DNA from 4 places in the Micromonospora sp. WMMC241 genome. Region 1 is predicted to be linked to each of the others. Evidence: riboswitches for the same ligand, from Rfam matches in the RefSeq annotation. Region 1 holds a riboswitch; each other region holds the start of a gene.
What was found. A riboswitch is a leader RNA that binds a small molecule or an ion and turns the genes downstream of it on or off. The one in region 1 is predicted to bind cyclic di-AMP.
Positions count from the first base shown of each region.

Region 2: linked by a shared signal. The riboswitch ahead of O7598_RS27090 (coiled-coil domain-containing protein) and the one ahead of O7598_RS29445 (C40 family peptidase) in region 1 are both predicted to bind cyclic di-AMP.
Region 3: linked by a shared signal. The riboswitch ahead of O7598_RS06890 (coiled-coil domain-containing protein) and the one ahead of O7598_RS29445 (C40 family peptidase) in region 1 are both predicted to bind cyclic di-AMP.
Region 4: linked by a shared signal. The riboswitch ahead of O7598_RS13120 (LysM peptidoglycan-binding domain-containing protein) and the one ahead of O7598_RS29445 (C40 family peptidase) in region 1 are both predicted to bind cyclic di-AMP.

Region 1 covers NZ_JAPZBF010000001.1:6,451,615-6,456,763, forward strand. The annotation lists gene O7598_RS29430 (zinc metalloprotease) at 1-436, shown strand, start outside; gene O7598_RS29435 (pyridoxamine 5'-phosphate oxidase family protein) at 543-1,136, opposite strand; gene dcd (dCTP deaminase) at 1,215-1,793, shown strand; gene O7598_RS29445 (C40 family peptidase) at 1,866-2,843, opposite strand; cyclic di-AMP (ydaO/yuaA leader) riboswitch at 2,911-3,048, opposite strand; gene O7598_RS29450 (N-acetylmuramoyl-L-alanine amidase) at 3,282-5,149, shown strand, end outside.
Region 2 covers NZ_JAPZBF010000001.1:5,982,098-5,987,246, forward strand. The annotation lists gene O7598_RS27070 (hypothetical protein) at 1-761, opposite strand, end outside; gene O7598_RS27075 (heavy-metal-associated domain-containing protein) at 796-1,002, opposite strand; gene O7598_RS27080 (metal-sensitive transcriptional regulator) at 1,082-1,381, shown strand; gene O7598_RS27085 (YibE/F family protein) at 1,610-2,899, shown strand; cyclic di-AMP (ydaO/yuaA leader) riboswitch at 3,054-3,184, shown strand; gene O7598_RS27090 (coiled-coil domain-containing protein) at 3,189-4,214, shown strand; gene O7598_RS27095 (carbonic anhydrase) at 4,281-4,937, opposite strand; gene O7598_RS27100 (helix-turn-helix transcriptional regulator) at 5,109-5,149, shown strand, end outside.
Region 3 covers NZ_JAPZBF010000001.1:1,416,842-1,421,990, reverse strand. The annotation lists gene O7598_RS06900 (HelD family protein) at 1-1,423, shown strand, start outside; gene O7598_RS06895 (cation diffusion facilitator family transporter) at 1,500-2,414, shown strand; cyclic di-AMP (ydaO/yuaA leader) riboswitch at 2,559-2,688, shown strand; gene O7598_RS06890 (coiled-coil domain-containing protein) at 2,694-3,794, shown strand; gene O7598_RS06885 (hypothetical protein) at 3,874-4,350, shown strand; gene O7598_RS06880 (SRPBCC family protein) at 4,361-4,873, opposite strand; gene O7598_RS06875 (STAS domain-containing protein) at 4,941-5,149, opposite strand, start outside.
Region 4 covers NZ_JAPZBF010000001.1:2,826,536-2,831,684, reverse strand. The annotation lists gene O7598_RS13130 (M4 family metallopeptidase) at 1-528, shown strand, start outside; gene O7598_RS13125 (YbaB/EbfC family nucleoid-associated protein) at 1,141-1,590, opposite strand; gene O7598_RS13120 (LysM peptidoglycan-binding domain-containing protein) at 1,873-2,550, opposite strand; cyclic di-AMP (ydaO/yuaA leader) riboswitch at 2,549-2,693, opposite strand; gene O7598_RS13115 (LLM class flavin-dependent oxidoreductase) at 2,904-4,466, shown strand; gene htpG (molecular chaperone HtpG) at 4,521-5,149, opposite strand, start outside.

The DNA of each region.
Region 1 (5,149 bases):
GCTGCGCACGGGCGGCAAGAACACGCTCAACATGTACCTGGGTGAGCTGAGCGACGGCCTGCTCGGCTGGGCGACGTTCCCGAAGCGGACGCTGGACAAGATGGACGGCGTGGTCGTGCTCAACGAGTCGCTGCCCGGCGGCACGGCGACCAACTACAACCAGGGCGACACCGGCACCCACGAGATCGGCCACTGGCTGAACCTCTACCACACCTTCCAGGGCGGCTGCTCCGGCTCGGGCGACAGCGTCTCGGACACCCCGGCCGAGGCCTCCCCGGCGTACGAGTGCCCGACCGGCCGTGACACCTGCTCCACCGCCGGCAAGGACCCGATCACCAACTTCATGGACTACACCTACGACTCCTGCATGTACCAGTTCACCGCCGGCCAGGCGAGCCGCATGCTCACCGCGTGGAACGCCTACCGCGCGGCCTGACCTGCCGCACCACGAAACCGGCGCCGGCTCTGTCCTTGCGGACAGGGCCGGCGCCGGTCGTTCGCGGGCCTGGCCGAGCCACCGCGACGACCCGGTCGTCGCCGGGTCAGGCGGCCGGCCGACGGGTATCGAACCCGTGTCGGCCGCGCCGATCCTCCGCCGGGACGAGCGGGTCGTCACGGCGAGCCGGCGCGGCCCTCAGTGGGTCGAGCGGCTCGTGCCGGGAAGCCGGCCCGGATCCACGCGGGTCGAGCCAGAGCCGCACCTGCGGCCCTCCGGCGCCGGACCGGACCACCGGATCGCGCCGGGTCAGCATGGCCACGTCGACCGTGAACTCGAACAGCCGCCAGTCGCCCTGCGGCGTCGCCCGGCCGAGCCGGGCCAGCCGGGCCACCGTGGCCGGGTCGGACACCGGGCGGGCGCGCCCCGCCACGTAGGCCTCGTCGTCGCTCTCCTCCGGCGGGAACGAGTGCAGCGCGTAGCGGCCGTCGCGTTCGAGGTCACGCCGTTTCGGCGAGTCGATGACGAAGCACCAGAGCCCGTCGTCGGTGATCAGCGGGGACACCGGGTGCACCCGGGGGCCGCCGTCTGCGCGGACCGTGGCGAGGTAGCCGAAGCCCGGCCCGTACTGCTGGATCAGAAGGCGGATCTCGTCGGCGAGGCGGGGCTCGTCGGCGGCGAATTCGGACCAGGAAGCCATGTCGACATTCTATCGAACACGTGTACGAGAGCGCAGTCCGACACGCAGGTCACCCGCACCGGTCGCTATGGTGTTCCGATGCTGCTCTCCGACCGCGACCTGGTCTCCGAGATCAAGGCGGGCACGCTCGCGCTGGAGCCCTTCGAGCCCACGCTGGTGCAGCCGTCCAGCATCGACGTACGCCTGGACCGGCTGTTCCGGGTCTTCAACAACCATCTCTACACCCACATCGACCCGTCGATGCAGCAGGACGACCTGACATCGATGGTGGAGGTGCCGGAGGGGCAGCCGTTCGTGCTGCACCCGGGCGAGTTCGTGCTCGCGTCCACGCTGGAAGTGATCTCGCTGGGCGAGGAGTTGGCCGGCCGGCTGGAGGGCAAGTCGTCGCTGGGGCGACTCGGCCTGCTGACCCACTCCACCGCCGGCTTCATCGATCCGGGCTTCTCCGGCCACGTCACGCTGGAGCTGTCCAACGTGGCGAACCTGCCGATCACGCTCTGGCCGGGCATGAAGATCGGTCAGCTGTGCATCTTCCGGCTCTCCTCGCCGGCCGAGCACCCGTACGGGTCGGCCGTCTACGGTTCGCGCTACCAGGGCCAGCGCGGCCCCACGCCGAGCCGCTCGTGGCAGAACTGGCGCACCTGGCCGACGCGCTGACGCCGCCCGCCGCCTGTTAAGAGGGGCCCCCTGTTATGCGGAATGCGTTAACAGGGGGCCCCTCCTTACATCTCAGCCGGGGCGGCCGTAGCTGTTGATGTCGCCGTCGTCGACGCGCTTCATCGTGATGGGCTTGCCAGACTGGGAGGCGTGCACCACCCAGCCGTCGCCGACGTACATGCCCACGTGGTGCAGGTCGCCGTAGTAGAAGACCAGGTCACCGGCGCGCAGCTCGGCGCGACTGACTCGCTGGGTGACGTTGTGCTGCTGACGGGCGTTGTGCGGCAGTGACACACCGGCCTTGGCCCAGGCGGCCATGGTCAGGCCGGAGCAGTCGAAGTGGTCCGGGCCGGCGGCGCCCCAGACGTAGATCTTGCCGATCTGGGCGCAGGCGAACTTGACCGCCACCCCGGCCGCGCCACCGGGATATCCGGCGGGGCAGGGGGCCGGCCGGAGCGGACCACCGCCACCGTTGCCGTACACCTTGAGCCGCAGCTTCTGCAGCTTGGCGATCTCGGCATCGATCTGCTTCTTCTTCGCCGCGAGCTGCGCCTGGGTGCGGCTCAGGTCGGCGACCATCGCGTCCAGCGGCTTCTTCTTCGCGGCCAGCTCGTCGCGCAGCTCGGCGATGTCGCGCACCTGCTCCTGCTGGTGGTGCGCGAAGCGGTCGAGCATCTCCAGGCCGCTGACCAGTTCGCTCGGCGAGCGACTGCCCAGCAGGGCGTTCACGGTCGAGAGGTTGTCACCCTTGTACGCGTCGGCGGCGAGGCCGCCGACCTGCCCGAGCGCGGCGTCCACCCGGGCCTGGAGCGGGGCGATCTGCCTGCCGAGCGCATCGGCCTGCCGACGCCGCACCGCGAGCTGCTCGCGTACGGCGTTGACCTGCTCGATGACGGGTTCGAGCTTGTTCCAGTCGCGGTCGATCTGCGCCTCGATCTCGGCGACCGACGGTTCGGCGTGGGCCGCCGTCGCGCCACCGGTCAGGACGACCGCGGCGCCGACCAGGGCGGCGATTGTGGTGGTGAAACGGGACCAGCGGGAACGCGGCACGACTGCGGACCGGTCGACAGACCGGCTCGACGTCGGCCGCGGGGCATGGTGTGCCACCGGGCGTCCGTACTCCTTCGTCTGACCGCCTACCGGGTTAGCTGACGGGTTCGGGCGGGAAGGGAGCCGCCCTACCGCAGTGGCTGCGGATTCACCCCAGGTACCTGGGTCCCCGGTTCGCCCGTGGGCGACTCGGCGGTGTCGGACCGTCACCGCCCGGGTTGGACGATGAAACTGGCGGCCGACGATTGACCAGAGTAGGTACCTCTGTTATCGATCCGCAACCCGAACGACCGTGACACTCCGTACCGAATCTGCCGGACGAACGCGAGTGAAGCTTTCTTTCACGTCAGATTACCCACCGGAAAGGTATTGACCCTCCCGGGCCAACGGAGTGAGGGTTGGGGACGCAGTGACCCCCATCCCTGTCCAGGAGGTTCGATGCACCTCTCACCCCCGCCCTCGGGCGGACGGATACTGCTCGCCGCCGCCGTGGCGACAGCCGCCGCGCTGGCGACCACCGGCCCGGTGACCGCCGCGCCACCGACCGCGCCGTCCGCCGGAGACCGGCAGCAGCAGTACGCCGCCGCGGCGGCCGAGTACGGCGTGCCGCAGAACGTGCTGCTCGGCGTCTCCTACCTGGAGTCCCGCTGGGACGCCCACCCGGGCCAGCCCAGCACCAGCGGCGGCTACGGCCCGATGCACCTGACCGACGCCACCCACGTGCTCGCCCTGCCCGGCAGCGCGCACGTCGACGAGGACGAGGACCCGCGCGGCGACGACTCGCGCCCGCTCACCCTCGACCCGGCCACCGCCGCCGCGCCGGCCCGGGAGACGCCGCTGCCGACCGCCTCGCTGCAGACGCTCGCCACCGCCGCGACGCTCACCGGCCTCGACGCGCAGAAGCTGCGCACCGATCCCGCCGCGAACATCCGGGGTGGCGCGGCGCTGCTCGCCTCGTACCAGAAGGCACTGGGTGGGCCGGTCGGCGCCGGCAGCGACCCGGCGGCCTGGTACGGCGCGGTGGCCCGCTACTCCGGCGCGGACACCGCCGACGCGGCGGCGGCCTTCGCCGACGAGGTCTACGACCAGCTCGGCCAGGGCGCGAGCCGCACCACCGACGACGGGCAGCGGGTCACGCTGGCCGCCACCGCCGCGCGCCCGGACCGCGCCGCCCTGACCCGGCTCGGGCTGCGGCACGCCGCGCGGCCGGACGGGCTGGAGTGCCCGGTGCGGCTGGCCTGCGAGTGGATCCCCGCGCCCTACGAGCAGCTCAGTGCCGACCCGGGTGACTACGGCAACCACGACCTGGGCGACCGGCCGAAGCAGCAGAAGATCGAATACATCGTCATCCACGACACCGAGGGCTACTTCGACCCCAGCGTCGACCTGGTGAAGCGGGCCGACTACCTGGGCTGGCACTACACGCTGCGCTCGGTGGACGGCTACGTGGCCCAGCACATCAAGGCCAAGGACGTCGGCTGGCACGCCGGCAACTGGTACGTCAACGCCAAGTCCATCGGCCTGGAGCACGAGGGCTTCGCCGGCCAGGGCACCTGGTACACCGAAGCGATGTACCGCAGCTCGGCGAAGCTGGTCCGGTACCTGGCGCAGAAGTTCGGCATCCCGATGGACCGGCAGCACATCATCGGTCACGACAACGTGCCCGGCACCACCGCCGGCACGGTCAAGGGCATGCACTGGGACCCGGGGCCCTACTGGGACTGGTCGCACTACTTCGACCTGATGAAGGCGCCGTTCCGGACCACCGGCACGTCGCGCACCGGGTTGGTCACCATCGACCCGGACTTCGCCACCAACCGGCCGGCGTTCGTCGGCTGCAACCAGCAGCCGCCGGGCGTCCCGACGCCCACCCCGCCGGCCGAGACCTGCCCCTCGCGCGGCTCCTCGGCCGTGATCCTGCGGACCGCGCCGAGCGCGGACGCCCCGCTGGTCAACGACCTCGGGCTGCGCCCGGACGGCACGCCGGACACGATGTACATCTCGGACCACGGCGCCCGCGCCTCGGCCGGGCAGACGTACGCGGTGGCCGGCCGGCAGGGCGACTGGACGGCGATCTGGTATCTCGGGCAGAAGGCGTGGTTCCGCAACCCGGCGTCGGCGCCCACCGCGAAGTGGGCGACCGGCTTCGTGGTGACGCCGCGGCCCGGGAAGGCCACCATCCCGGTGTACGGCCGCGCCTACCCGGAGCAGGCCGCCTACCCGGACACCATCCCCTACCAGACCATCTCCCCGCTCCAGTACACGCTCGCCGCCGGCCAGCGGTACGCGGTCGGTGGCGTGCTGCC
Region 2 (5,149 bases), 470 kb from region 1:
CCCTCCGGGTGCACGTGCAGGTAGGCCAGGTCGCCCTGGCGCAGCGCCACCAGGTGCCCGTACGCACCGAGGTAGGGCTGGAGGTCGGTGACCGGGCGGCCGTCCCGGCTGACCGAGAGCGTGAGCCGGCTGGTGCGGCCCGGCTCCGGCGTGCCGGTGAGCGTGACCGTGTAGCCGTCGACAGTGGTGCTGGTGGCCGGCGCCGGCAGCGGCCGGGCGGCCAGCGTGCCGGGGACGGTGACGTCGACACCGAGGGTCAGCGCCTCGCCGCCGGTGGGGGTGAAGTCGGCGAACGCGCGCCAGACGCCGGGCCCGGCGAGCGGCGAGGCGACCCGCCAGGTGCCGTCGTCGGCCAGCTCCGGGTGCACGTGCCGGAAGCCGGACAGGTCCCGGCGGGCGACGATCAGGTGCATGCGCTTGTCGTGGGCCACCTCGTAGCGGGTGACCGGCCTGCCGTCCGGGCCGGTGATCCGGAACGCGAACTGACCGGCGGGGGCGGCGATCGGCTGGAACGTGTAGCCGCGCTCGGAGACGAGCAGCCCGCCGGGCAGGTGCGCGGCGTCGGCCGATCCCTCGTCGCCGTGGCCGGTGGCGCCGGCCTCGTGGTCGGTGTCGGTGGTCCCGTGGTCGGTGTCGGTGGTGTCGTGGCTGGTCTCGGTGGCCGGAGCGGCGGGACCGGCCAGGTGGCCGATCCCGAACGCCCCGCCGAACACCGCCGCGAGGCCGAGGGCGAAGCCGCTCAGCTTCGTCGCCGTGTTCATGGTGCCTCCTCCGGTTGACGGATTGCCGGGCCCGTCACGCCTCGGCGAGGTCGTAACCGGCCTCGTCGACGGCGGCGCGGACGGCGTCCGCGTCCAGCGGGCTCTGGCTGGTGACGGTGACCCGGCCGGTGGCCAGGTCGACCTGGACGTCGGTGACGCCCGGCAGCGCGGTCAGCTCGGTGCTGACGGCGTTGACGCAGTGGCCGCAGGTCATGCCGTTCACCTGGTAGGTGGTGTCCATCTCGCCCTCCGATCCGATACCCCCTGGGGGTACAAGCCGAACGTTACCATACCCCCGAGGGGTACGCTATCCTCGACGCATGACCACGCCGTCCACCCCGATCCGGGGCTACACCGCCAGCAAGGACCAGCTCCTCGCCCGGCTCCGTCGCGTCGAGGGCCAGGTGCGTGGCATCGAGAAGATGGTCGAGGACGACCGGTACTGCATCGATGTGCTGACCCAGATCTCGGCCATCCAGGCGGCGCTGGACAAGGTCGCCCTGGGCCTGCTCGACGGTCACGCCCGGCACTGCATGCACGAGGGCGCCGCCGAGGGCCGCGCCGACGAGATGGCCACCGAGATGATGGCCGCCGTGGGCCGCCTCATGAAGCGCGGCTGACCCCCTCCCCCCTTTCGTCGATCTTGCAGTTTCGGCCCCCGCGATGCCCGGTTTGCCGGCATTGCCGGGGCGCCAACTGCAAGATCGCGGGGGCGGTGAGGCGAGGGGTGTCCGAATGGGGCTGGCTACCATGGCCCGGCGACGACCGGACGTGGTCAGCACGCGTCCGCGCCGGCCGGGGAGCGACCGGGCCGGTGACCGGGTCGCCGTCGACAGTTGGGAGACGCCGTGGGCGCCGACCACAGCCCCGCCGCCCCCGCGTCGCCACGGGTACGCCGGATCCTCGTCGCGACCGTGGTGCCGCTCTTCGTGCTCACCGTGATCGCGGCTCTGGTGCTCTGGCCCCGGCAGGGGCCGGAGCCGGCCGGCGGCGCGAACGTGCCGCGCCACCAGGGCACGGTGACCCGGGTGGTGACCGAGCCCTGCCCGCCGACCCCGGAGTCGCCGGCGGGTGACGACGGCCCGTGCGGCACCGTCACCGTCGCCGCCGAGCAGGGCCCGGACGCCGGCCGGCAGGTCGAGACGCCGATCCCGGCGGGGCCCGGAGCGCCCCGGGTGGAGGTCGGCGACGAGGTGATCCTGGTCGAGCTGACCGACCCGGCCGACCCCGCGGTCAAGGCCTACAACATCGCCGAGCACCAGCGCGGTACGCCGCTGATCTGGCTGGTGGCGCTCTTCGCCGCCGCAATCGTCGCGTTCGGCCGCTGGCGCGGGCTGGCCGCGCTCGGTGGGCTGGTGGCCAGCTTCGCCATCCTGCTCGGCTTCGTACTGCCGGGGATCGGCGCCGGTCGCTCCCCGCTGCCGGTGGCGATCGTCGGCGCCGCGCTGATCATGTTCGTGGTGCTCTACCTGACGCACGGGATCAGCGCGCAGACCTCGGTGGCGGTGCTCGGCACGCTCGGCAGCCTGGTGGTCACCGGCGTGCTCGGCACGCTGGCCACCGGCGCCACGCACCTGACCGGCTTCGGCAGCGAGGACGCCACCACACTGTCCATGTTCCAGGGTGACGTCGACCTGCACGGGCTGCTGCTGGCCGGCATCATCATCGGCTCGCTGGGCGTGCTGGACGACGTCACGGTCACCCAGGCGGCGACCGTCACCGAGCTGGCGCGCGCCAACCCGGGGCTGTCCCGGCGGCAGCTCTACCGCGCGGCCACCCGGGTCGGCCGGGCGCACATCGCGTCCACCGTCAACACCATCGTGCTGGCCTACGCGGGCGCCTCGCTGCCGCTGCTGCTCCTGCTGGTCGCCGACTCCCGCCCGGTGGGCGAGATCCTCACCAGCGAGTTCCTCGCCCAGGAGATCGTCCGCAGCGCGGTCGCCACGCTCGGCCTGATCGCCGCCGTACCGCTGACCACCGCGCTGGCCGCGGTCGTCACCACCGCCGGGCGGCGCGGACCGGACGCCGCCGCCCCGCCACCCGCGGCGGCCCCGCCGCCGCCGGGGCGGGACGAGGCGCTGGAGGCGCTCGGCGGGCGGCGGCCCGGCGAGCCGAGGAGTACGGAGGCCGCATGGTGACACTCCGCAGCGTGACGGCCGACGTCAAACGCGATGCTGCTCACGCTGGGCAATGTCGAATTCTCGCGATTGGTCGGCTTCCGGACGTAGATCCCCGGTCGGGATCTCGGGTAACCTCGCCCCCGGTCACCGCCGAAGGCGCGCACCGGCGCCTGCGGTGCCGCCGCCCAATCGCCTCCGGGCGAACCGGGGAACCAGGTACATGGGGTGAATCCGCGCGAGCGGTAGGGGCCACTTCCGTCCCGAACCCGTCAGCTAACCCGGTCGGCGGTCGACGGAAGGGAACACTGTGACGGCACCCCTGCGCCGCTGGTCGACACCCGTGGTGGCCGTGCTTGCCGCGTTCGCCGTGCTGGTCGGGCCGACCCCCGCGACGGCCGCCCCGCACGCCGCCGCCCCCAAGCCCTCGGGGCACGCGGAGGACGACGAACCGCCGCTCATCACCGAGGCGATCGACTCCGCCAACCGGTCCTACCTCCAGGCGAAGTCGAAGCTCACCAAGTCGCAGGAGCGCCAGAAGCGGCTGACCGCCGAGAAGGCGGCGGCGGAGGCCGACCTCGCGGCGCTCAGCCCGCAGGTCAACCAGATCGCCGCGCAGTCCTACCGGACCGGTCGGATGGGCGCGATGGCGATGCTGCTGGAGAGCCGGTCGCCCGACTCGTTCGTCGAACGCGCCAGCGCCCTGGACGAGCTGAACCTCTACAACGCGCAGCGGCTCGCCGCCATCAACGCGGCCAGGACCCGCGCCGAACAGGCCAAGATCGCCGCCGACGCCGAGGTGCGCGAGCAGGAGAAGCAGACCAACGCGATGGCCCGCGAGCGGACCGAGGCGCAGAAGGCGCTGAAGCTTGTCGGTGGGCTCGGTTTCACCGGCGGCCTGGTCTCGGCCACCTCGCCGGTCGCCAAGGTCGGCCCCGGCCGCACCGCCGACGGCGGGTGGAAGTCGGAGTCGTGCAGCGAGAACGACCCCACCACCTCGGGATGCGTCACGCCGCGCACGCTGCACGCGTACAAGGAGGTCAAGCGCGCCGGCTTCAACCGCTTCGTGGGTTGTTACCGTCCGGGCGGGCCGTGGGAGCACCCCAAGGGCAAGGCCTGCGACTGGTCGCTGCAGAACAGCGGCTTCTCGCCGTGGCACAACAACGACACCCGCCGGTACGGCAACGAGGTGGCCGCCTTCCTCATCCGCAACGCGGACCGGCTGGGCATCTACTACGTGATCTGGAACCGGCAGATCTGGTTCCCGGCAACCGGCTGGAGTTCCTACAGCGGACCCTCCAACCACACCGACCACGTGCACATGTCGCTGCTCTGACGCGACAGGCGCACGAGGAAGGGGCCGCCCTCGGGCGGCCCCTTCCTCGTGTGTCCAGGATGCGACTCAGCCGGCGGCGAGCGCCGGGTCCGCCGGTGCGGCCGGCGTGGGCAGCGTCGCCGGAGACTGCGCCACCGTCCGCGCCTCGCCGCCGCTGAGCCGGTACGACATGCCGACCACCGCGCACGCCCCGCCGGCCACCCGCTCGGCGAGCACCGTCGAGCGGGCCAGCAGGGTCTCCACGATCTGCGCGATGTGGACGTCGACGATGCCGTCGAGATCCTCGACGCCCTGCCGGGCGGCGCGGAGCAGGCTGGGCGACACGGCGTCCACCACCGCGCCCAGGTGCCCGGCCGGGGCGGAGCCGGTGCGGACCGCCTCGCGGGCCGCCTGGACCGCGCCGCACGAGTCGTGGCCGAGCACCACCACGAGCGGCGTGCCGAGCACGGTGACCGCGTACTCGACGCTGCCGAGCACCTCGGGGCCGGCGGTGTGCCCGGCGGTCCGCACCACGAAGAGGTCACCGAGGCCCCGGTCGAAGATGATCTCGGCGGCGAGCCGGGAGTCGGAGCAGCCGACGATCACCGCGAACGGGTGCTGGCCGTCGGCGACCGCCGCCCGCCGCCCGGCGTCCTGGTTCGGGTGCTGCGGCACGCCGGTGACGAACCGGTGGTTACCGGCCCGCAGTTCGGCGAGTGCCTCGTCAGGGGTGGTCGGGGTCATCGCTGCTCACCTCGTCCTCGGGCGGAACGACCAGGCCGGTCGACAGCCGTGTCGACCTCGCGACCCACGGTCACACGTGGCCGAAGGCACGTCAAGATTTCGTGATACGGATTTCATACGTCACGGTGCCTGCCCGCGCCGGGTCCGAGCGCGGACCCGGGAAGCCATACGATGACCACCATGGCGACGACACCAGGGGAGGACGGGAGCCG
Region 3 (5,149 bases), 5.0 Mb from region 1:
CATCCTGGTGGTCGGTCCGTCGGGCGTGTTCGTCGAGTACATCGCGTCGGTGCTGCCGTCGCTCGGCGAGGAGACCGCGACGCTGCACTCGCTCGGCTCGCTCTTCCCGGGCCTGTCCGCGACCCGGACGGACCCGCCGGAGGTGGCGTCGGTGAAGGGTTCGCTGCGGATGCGCCGGGTGCTGGAGCGCGCCACCCGGGACGCGGTGCCGGACTCCCCGGCGGAGCTGCGCCTGCTCTACCGCGGTGAGCTGCTGCGGCTGGACCGGCCGGCGCTGGACGCGGTGCGGGACCGGACGCTGACCCGGGGCGCGCGTCGCAACGAGGTGCGTCGGGCGGCGTTCGACGCGGTCCTCGCCGCGCTCTTCGCGCAGGCCCGGACGCTGCGGGTGGGCCGGCTGCCGGAGCAGCCCGCGTTCGAGGACGAGATCATCGAGCGGCCGGAGTTCCGCGAATTCCTCAAGGCCTGGTGGCCCCGGCTGCACCCGCGGCACGTGCTGGGCTGGCTGGCCCGGCCGGAGCGGCTGCGCCGGTACGCCGGCGGGGTGCTCTCCTCGGCCGAGATCCGGCTGCTCACCGACGCGTACCGGACGCTGGACACCGACGGGCTGACCGTCGCCGACATCGCCCTGCTGGACGAGCTGGACGCGTTGCTCGGCACGCCGGTGCGGCGGGCCCGGCCGAAGCGCGACCCGTACCAGTTGGCCGGCGGCGTGCGCGAGCTGAGCACGTACGCCGATCGGCAGCGTGCCGCGCGGGCCGCGGCCCGGGAGCGCCCGGTGGACTACCGCGACTACGCCCACGTGGTGGTGGACGAGTCGCAGGACGTCTCGCCGATGCAGTGGCGGATGGTCGGGCGGCGCGGGCGGCTGGCGTCCTGGACGGTGGTCGGCGATCCGGCGCAGACCGCCTGGACCGGGGACCCGCAGGAGCTGGACCGGGCCCGGGACCAGGCGTTGGGGCGGCGTCGGCGGCACCGCTACGAGCTGACCACCAACTATCGCAACTCGGCGGAGATCTTCGCGGTGGCGGCGGCGGAGATCCGCCGGCTGTACCCGGACCTGGCGCTGCCCGACGCGGTGCGGTCGACGGGCGTGCCGCCGGTCCAGCGCACCGTGGCCGCGGCCGAGCTGCCCACGGCCACGGTCGAGGCGGCCCGGGTGCTGCTGGCCGAGGTGGAGGGGACGGTCGGCGTGATCACGCCGGTGCCGCGCCGGGACGAGGTCGCCGGCTGGCTGGGCGAGCTGGGCGCCGGCCGGCTCCAGGTGGTCAACAGCCTGCAGGCCAAGGGCATGGAGTACGACGGTGTGGTGCTGGTCGCGCCGGGTGAGATCCGGGCCGATCCGGGCTCCGGGGTCCGCACGCTCTACGTGGCGCTCTCCCGGGCCACCCAGCGCCTGACCACCCTCGACCCGGTGGGGTGAGGACACCCTCACTTGCACACATAGCGATGTGAGCATAGATTGGTTCCGGCCGGGGCACGGGGCGGAGGGTGTGTGCGTGGGCGCAGGTCATGACCACAGCGATGCGGTGGCCAACGCGGCGCACCGCCACCGGGGGCGACTGTGGGCCGCCTTCGCGCTGCTCACCGTGCTGATGCTGGTCGAGGCGGTGGCCGCCGTCACGACCGGCTCGCTGGCCCTGCTCTCCGACGCCGGGCACATGTTCACCGACGTGCTCGGCATCGGCATGGCGCTCGCGGCGATCAGCGCCACCCGGCGCGCCCGCACCGATCCGCAGCGGACGTTCGGGCTCTACCGGCTCGAGGTGCTCGCGGCGCTGGCGAACGCGGTGCTGCTCGGCGCCGTCGCGATCTACGTCCTGGTCGAGGCGGTACGCCGGTTCGGCGAGCCACCGGAGGTGCTCGCCGGGCCGATGCTGGTGGTCGCCGTGCTCGGCCTGCTCGCCAACGTCGCCGCGTTCGCGCTGCTGCGCTCCGGCGCCCAGGAGAGCATCAACCTGCGCGGGGCGTACCTGGAGGTGCTCGGCGACCTGCTCGGCTCGCTCGGCGTGATCGGCGCCGCGCTGGTCATCGCGCTCACCGACTGGTGGTGGGCCGACCCGCTGGTCGCGGTGGCGATCGGCCTGTTCATCCTGCCGCGCACGTGGCGGCTCGGCCGCGCCGCGGTGCGCATCCTGGTGCAGGCCGCGCCGGAGCACCTCCAGGTGACCGCGGTGCACGACCGGCTGGCCGCCGTGCCCGGCGTGGCGGAGGTGCACGACCTGCACGTCTGGACACTCACCTCGGGCATGGACGTCGCCTCGGCGCACCTGACCGTCGACGCCGGCACCGAGGTCGCCGGCGTGCTGGCCGCCGCCCGGGCCGCGCTGCACGAGGACTTCTCGATCGACCACGCCACGTTGCAGATCGAACCCGGAGCGTCAGCCGGGGCCTGCGGTCCGACCGAGTGGTAATTAGGACAGACTTAAATCACTGTGTTTATTGTTGGCTTATGCCGGTTTTGCCCGGTAGCTGGCTCCGGTCGGCGGAGCCGGCTCCGGGCAGCGCCGGTAGGCTCGGTCGCGGCCACACCTCGGGCGTCACTCCGGCACCCGAGGGCGCGGCCGGCGCCTAATCGCCCGCAGGGCGAGCCGGGGAACCACGTACGTGGGGTGCATCCGCGTCAGCGGTAGGGATCTTCCGTCCCGAACCCGTCAGCTAACCCGGTCGGCGGTTGACGGAAGGACACACGAATGCCCACAGTGGCACCTGCACGACGGACGGCCGCCCGGTTGGCGGCCCTGCTCGTCGCGACGCTGGCCCTCGGCGTCGGGACCGTCCCGGTCTCCCCCGCCTCGGCGGCACGGTCGACTTCCCCGACCGGCCTGCTCGCCGCCGCACCCGGCGACGACGACGAGGGCGGCACCCCGGCGCTGCGCGATCAGCTCGACGCGGCCAGCAAGGGCTGGCTGGAGGCCAAGGCCGCGCTGAGCCGCTCGGTGACCCGGCAGAAGCAGCTCAACGACCGGCTCAAGACGATCGACGTGGAGCTGACCGAGCGCGACGCCAAGGTCGGCGAGATCGCCGAGGTGGCGTACCGCACCGGCCGGATGGGCACCGCCGCGGCGCTGCTCGGCAGCCGCAGCCCCGAGGGCTTCATGGACCGGGCCGCGGCCTTGGAGACGGTCGCCGCGCACGAGGACCGGACGCTGCGCGACCTGATCACCACCCGGGACGAGGCCATCCGCACCCGCGGCGCGCTCGACGGCGAGATCCGGGAGCAGCGCAAGCAGGTCACGTTGATGGCCAAGCGCAAGGACCAGGCCGAGCGGGCGCTTGAGGTCGCCAACCGGCGGCCGGCCGCCGGCAGTGGCAGCAGCGGCAGCAGTGGCGGCGGCAGCGTCCGGGGCACGTCCACGGCGAACGCGAAGCCGGCCAAACGCAACTCCGACGGCTCGTGGCCGGCGGAGTCGTGCAGCGTCAACGACCCGACGCCGGCCAGCGGCTGCATCACCCCGCGCACGCTGCACGCGTTGCAGCAGGCCAAGGCGGCCGGTTTCACCAGGTACGTCTCGTGCCACCGGCCCAGCGGCTCGGGCGAGCACCCGAAGGGGCGGGCCTGCGACTTCGCGGCGCAGAAGGACGGCTTCGGCGGCGTCGCCAGCGGCGGCGACAAGACGTACGGCAACAACCTGTCCGCCTACTTCATCCGCAACGCCGACCGGCTCGCCGTGCTCTACGTGATCTGGTTCCGGCAGATCTGGCTGCCCAGCAGCGGCTGGAAGTCGTACAGCGGCGGCAACGGCGACCCGTCCAGCGACCACACCAACCACGTGCACCTGTCGGTCTACTGAGCACTACGCCACACGACGTACGCCCGGTGTCGTCGCGCGGCCCACGACGTGGGCCGCGCGACGGGGCGACGATCGGGGCATGAGACGACTCTCGCCCGCCGGCCGCAAGGCGCTGCTCACCGCGCACCTGGCCACCTCGCTGGGCTGGCTCGGCAGCGACCTGACGCTGCTCGCGCTCGGCATCGCCGGGCTGCGCGGCGCCGACCCCGACGTGGTCTACCCGGCGGCGGCGCTGCTGGTCACCTGGCTGTTCGCGCCGCTGAGCGTGGCGGTCTGGCTGATCGGGACCGCCAGCGCGCTGCTCACCCCGTGGGGCCTGCTGCGCTGGCGCTGGGTGCTGGTGAAGTTCGCGCTCACCACCGTCATGCTCGGCCTGGTGCTGCTCCTGCTGACCCCCCGGATCCGGCACCTCGGCGCGCTCGCCGACACCGCCGACGCGCACCTGCGGGTCGACCTGGTGGTGCCGCCGGCCGTCTCCACGACGCTGCTGCTGATCGCCACCGTGCTGTCCACCTACAAGCCGTGGGGGCGGATGCGGCGGGGTCGGCCCGGCTGACCCCACCGAGTCAGGCCGGCCGGCCCTCCAGGGTCGCGCCGAGGCGGGCGGCCAGCCCCAGGTGGGCCGCCCGGGCCTGGCGGAACGCGTAACCGAGCAGCGGCGCGGGCGCGGTGAGGGTGATCTCCACGTCGATCCGCACCACGCCGTCGGGCTCGTCGCGCAGCCGGGTGTGGTTGCGTACCGTCGTCGCCGGTTGCTGGCGGGCGACGGTGACCACCTCGTCGTCGTTGGCGATCAGCACGTCCGCCTGGTAGGTGATCGGGAAGTGCAGCGGACCGAGCTCCAGCCGGTCGGTGATCGCGTAGCTGGCCAGCGCGCCCGGCCGGGGCGGCAGCTGCCGCACCCGGACGATCAGGGGATGCAGCTCGCCCTGCCGGCTCAGGTCACCGAGCAGGGCCACCGCGTCCGCCCGGCTGCACCGGGCCTGCACGGTGTAGCTGAAGCTGTCGCTGCTCTGCAACCGGTCCCCCTCGCCGTCGTGGGTCCGGACGATCGTCCCGTACCGGGGCCGGGCTGGCAACGGGTCGAAGGTCCCCCGGTCGGCGAGGGCAGGACGGGTCTCCGCGCTCGGGCGGCGCGGGGCGCGCTCAGGCGCCGGGGAGCACCTCGGGGATGTCGTCGGCGAACCAGGGCTCGGGCGCGCCGAAGAGACCGAGCAGACCGGTCACCCAGAGCTGGCGGTGCACGAACCGGCTCGGCTCGGTGACCACGAGTTTGACGCCGCTGACCTCGCAGGTCTGGAAGCCGGCCACCATGGCGCTGATGCCGACGGAGTCGATGAACGTCACGAGCCGCA
Region 4 (5,149 bases), 3.6 Mb from region 1:
GCGCAGTCCGGTGACCCGACCTGCTCCGGCGGCACCACGCCCACGCCGACCGCCACCACCACCCCGCCGTCGGGCGGCTGCTCCGGCAACAAGCTGGCCAACCCCGGCTTCGAGTCCGGCAACGTGAACTGGACCGCCTCCTCCGGCGTCATCACCACCGACAGCGGCCAGGCCGCGCACGGCGGCTCGTACAAGGCGTGGCTCGACGGCTACGGCTCCTCGCACACCGACACGCTCAGCCAGTCGGTCACCATCCCGGCCGGGTGCAAGGCGACGCTGACCTTCTGGCTGCACATCGACAGCGCGGAGTCCACCACGACCACCGCCTACGACAAGCTGACCGTCAAGGCCGGCAGCACCACGCTGGCCACCTACTCCAACCTGAACAAGGCCACCGGTTACGTGCAGCGATCCTTCAACATCTCGTCGCTCGCCGGCACCACGGCGTCCATCTCGTTCAGCGGCGTGGAGGACGCCTCTCTCCAGACGTCCTTCGTCGTCGACGACACCGCGGTCACGCTGAGCTGACCACGACGCGAACGGCCGGCCGTCACCCTCGGAGACGGCCGGCGGTTCCGCGCCTCCAACTCCCGGCTCCCGGCCCGCCCGGCTCCCGGCCCGCCCGACTCCCGGCCCGCCCGACTCCCGGCCCGGCTCCCCTCCTCGCCGGCTCCCCGCCCGGCCGACTCCCCGCCCGGCCAGCTCCCCGCCCGGCCGACTCCCCGCCCGGCCCGGCCCGGCCCGGCCGGAGATCTTGGTACGGATCGGCCCCTATAGGGGCCCTTTCGTACCAAGATCTCGGCCGTTCCCGCTGTTCGGACGCTCCATCCCGACAAGCGGGAAGAGGCAGCCGCATGTGGCGCGCGTTCCTCCGGCAGGGACAGCGGGCGGCACGGCGGGATGAGTCGCCGTCGGATAGGCCGGCACGTCACTCGATCCGGCACGTCAGGCAGGGCGACCGACCAAGCGGGCTGGTCACTCAGACCGGGTTGACCGCTCAGACCGGGTTGACCGCTCAGGCAGGGGTGATGACTCAGGCAAGGGTGATGACTCGCGCAGGGACGGCCACTCAGGCAGAGGTGATGACTCGCGCAGGGGTGACGACGCAAGCAGGGGTGACGACGCAAGCAGGGAGGTCGGTCAGGCAGGGTGGGCGGCGCGGGTCACCGCGTCTCGGTCGCGGCGGATGCGCGCGGCCACCTCGTGCATCGTCCGACTGAACAGCTCCGCCTGGTCGGGCAGGCCGCCGAGCCGGGCGGCGAGCGCGTCGGTGTCCGCCCGGGCGGAGTCGCCGACCCGCGCGTCCAACTCGCTCAACGCGTCGTTGACGGCGTCGACCAGGTGTCCGCAGAGGACCTCCAGCGACACGTCGGCCAGTTCCGGGTCGACGACGACTGAATGCAGCCGGCCACCCTGGACGGCGACCGCCCGGACCCGGCCGCCGGCGGCCGCGCCCTCGGCCCGGAGCAGCTCACCCGGCTCACCGTCGGCGAGCCCGCAGGCCCGGGACCGCATCGCGGCCAGCGCCTGCTGCGTGCGGGTCAGCAGCTCGTCGAGGCTCGCGGCGGCCGAGAACGCATCGTTGGTCATATCCGCGCTTTCTTCACGTCTTAGCCGAGCCTCGTGACCATAGCAACCACCGGCGACGGAACCTCGTCACCCGCCGCGCCCGGCCGGCCGTCGACGCCGGGAGCAGGACGGACGCCCACCACCCCCGGCGTGTCGCGACGACGAACGCCCGACCGGATGACCCGGCCGGGCATGTCGTCGCCGGTCGCCACGACGCGGTCCGAGGAGTCGTGCCGCCGGCCCACCGGATGCGTCACGGACACGGCAGCCACACGGACCGCGGGACCTGCCGCGAGCCGGGGATCAGCGCAGGCTCAGCCGCTGTCCTGGAAAGATCAGGCTCGGGTCCGCACCGACCACGGCACGGTTGCGCGCGTGCAGGGCGTGCCAACCGCCGGCGACGTGCTTCGCCGCCGCGATCTCGGACAAGGTGTCGCCGGGGCGTACCAGATAGGCGCCGGTGGCCGGCGCGCCGCGCCGCTCACCGGCCGACGGGCGCGGCGAGGCGGCCTTCTTCGTGGACGTGGTCGAGGCCTTGCCGGCCTTCGTACCGTTCGTGCCGCGCGACCCGGCGGTCCGGCCGCTCGAACCGGCCTTGTCGCCGCCGGACCGGGCCTTCTTGCCACTGGACCCGGCCTTCTTGCCGCAGACCGGCCAGGCGCCGATGCCCTGTCCGTCGAGGACCCTCTCGGCGACGGCGATCTGCTCGGAGCGGCTGGCCAGGTCGGCTCGGGCGGCGTACTTCTGGCCGCCGTGACCGTTCCAGGTGGACCGGGAGAACTGGAGCCCGCCGTAGTAGCCGTTGCCGGTGTTGACGTGCCAGTTGCCGCCCGACTCGCAGCGGGCGACGGCGTCCCAGTTCACGCTCGCGGCGCTGGCCGGCGCGGCCGGCCCGAACAGGGCCGCGGCACCGGTGGCGGCACCGGCGACGAGCGCGGCGACCACGGTTCGGCGGCGGCGGGTTGAGTATGCAGTTGACATGTGGATTCCTCCACGCCGACGAGGTGAGCTGTCGGGTTCGGGCCGAGGAGCCCGGCCGCCGGTGGCGGCTTCACCCCGAGGTGACGTGCACCGTGGAACGTGTGGGTCCCCCGCTCCCGCCCGAGGTTCGGGTACCACCGGGCCGGTGGCGGGACTAGGCGTTACCGGCCCGTGGTGTCCGCGACTGCGAACGGAACCGACGCTAGGGATGATTTGCGACGATCGCCCGCTTCTTGTGACGTTCTTCACCCGGCCGGACTACCGCGTCCAGGGTGGCGGGTCCACCGCCGCCGGCCCGCTGACGGGGCTACCGTGGGCCGGGACCGGGCAAGATCGCGCAAGGAGCGGGGCGGATGACCGACAACGGACACGAGCTGGCATTCGGCGGCTTCCTCACCCCCGACGCCGGTCGCCCCGACCAGGTGGTCGCGCTGGCCACGCTCTGCGAACAGGCCGGGCTCGACCTGGTCACCTTCCAGGACCACCCCTATCAGCCGGCCTTCCTGGACACGTGGACGCTGATGTCGTACGTGGCCGCCGCCACCGACCGGATCGGTCTGGCCGGCAACGTGCTCAACCTGCCGCTGCGCCAGCCGGTGGTGCTGGCCCGCAGCGTGGCCAGCCTGGACCTGCTCACCGGCGGCCGGGTCGAGCTGGGGTTGGGCGCTGGCGCGTTCTGGGACGCGATCGAGGCGACCGGCGGGCGGCGACTCACCCCCGGCGCGGCGGTCGACGCGCTCGACGAGGCGATCCAGGTCATCCGCGAGGTCTGGGACGCCGAGCGACGCGGCATGATCCGGGTGGCCGGCGAGCACTACCGGGTGGTCGGGGCGAAGCGCGGGCCGGCGCCGGCGCACCCGGTGGGCATCTGGGTGGGCGCGTACAAGCCGCGCATGCTGCGGCTGGTCGGACGGGCCGCGGACGGCTGGCTGCCGTCGCTGGCGTACCTGCCGAAGGGACCGGACGATCTGCCGGCGCTCAACGCCCTCGTGGACGAGGGCGCGCGGGCCGCCGGGCGCGATCCGGGCTCGATCCGCCGGATGCTGAACGTCACCGGCACGTTCAGCCGCTCGTCCACCAGCTTCCTCGCCGGGCCGCCGGAGCAGTGGGTCGAGGAGCTGGCCGGCCTCACCCTGGAGCACGGCGTCACCACGTTCATCCTCGGCAGCGACGAACCGCGCGCCATCCAGCTCTTCGCCCAGGAGGTGGCGCCGGCCGTCCGGGAGCTGGTCGCCGCCGAGCGCACCACGCCGGGTAGCGGGGCCCGCGCCGTGGCCGAGGAGCAGGCCGCCGCCGGCGGTCCGACCACGCTCGCGGTCACCCCCACCCCCGACCCGGGGGTACGGCGCAGCGCCCGCCGCCTCTGGGACGAGACGACCCGTCCGACCGCCCCGCCGCCACCGGCCGGGCACGTCTACCCGGCTCGCGGACAGGCCGCCGGGCAGCACCTGGTGGACGTGCACGACCACCTGCGCCAGGAGCTGGCCCAGGTGCGCGACCTGCTGGAGCAGGTCCGGCGTGGGGCGGTGTCGCCGGGCGGAGCCCGGGCCGCGCTGAACGCGATGACCATGCGGCAGAACGACTGGACGCTGGGCGCCTACTGCGCCGCGTACTGCACCGTGGTGACCCAGCACCACGGCCTGGAGGACGCGTCGATCTTCCCGCACCTGCGCCGCTCCGACGCCGGGTTGGGGCCGGTGCTGGACCGCCTGGAGCAGGAGCACGTGGTGATCCACGGAGTGGTGGAGAGCGTCGACCGGGCGCTGGTGGAGCTGATCGGCTCGCCCGGGGACTTCACCGCGTTGCAGGAGGCGGTGGACCTGCTCACCGACACGCTGCTGTCGCACCTGTCCTACGAGGAGCACCAGATCGTCGAGCCGCTGGCTCGGCACGGTTTCTTCCCCGGCCAGCTGTGATAAGCGGGGGCCCCTCCTATCGCCCAGGCGATAAGAAGGGGCCCCTCCTTGCATCTACAGGTTGCGGGCGAGACGGTCGGCGAGGATGCGGGTGAAGTGGGCCGGGTCGGCCAGTTCCCCGCCCTCGGCGAGCAGCGCCATGCCGTAGAGCAGCTCGGCGGTCTCGGTCAGCGCGGCGGTGTCGCCGCCCTCGCCGTGGGCCTTGCGCAGGCCGGTGACCAGCGGGTGGGTCGGGTTCAGCTCGAGGATCCGCTTGACCCGGGGCACCTCCTGGCCCATCGCCCGGTACATCTTCTCCAGCGTCGGCGTCATGTCGTGCGCGTCGCCCACCACGCAGGCCGGCGACGTGGTCAGCCGGGTGGACAGGCGCACCTCCTTGACGCTGTCGGTGAGCGCGCCGCCGAGGAAGGTGAGCAGGTCGGCGTACTCCTGCCGCTCGGCCTCGGCCTTTTCCTTCTCCTCCTCGGTCTCCAGGTCGACCTGGCCCTTGGCCACCGAGCGCAGCGTCTTGCCGTCGTACGCGCCGACCCGCTCGACCCACACCTCGTCCACCGGGTCGGTGAGGATCAGCACCTCGTAGCCCTTGGCCCGGAACGCCTCCAGGTGCGGGGAGTTCTCGATGGTGGCCCGGTTCTCGCCGGTGGCGTAGTAGATCTCGGTCTGGCCGTCCTTCATCCGCTCCA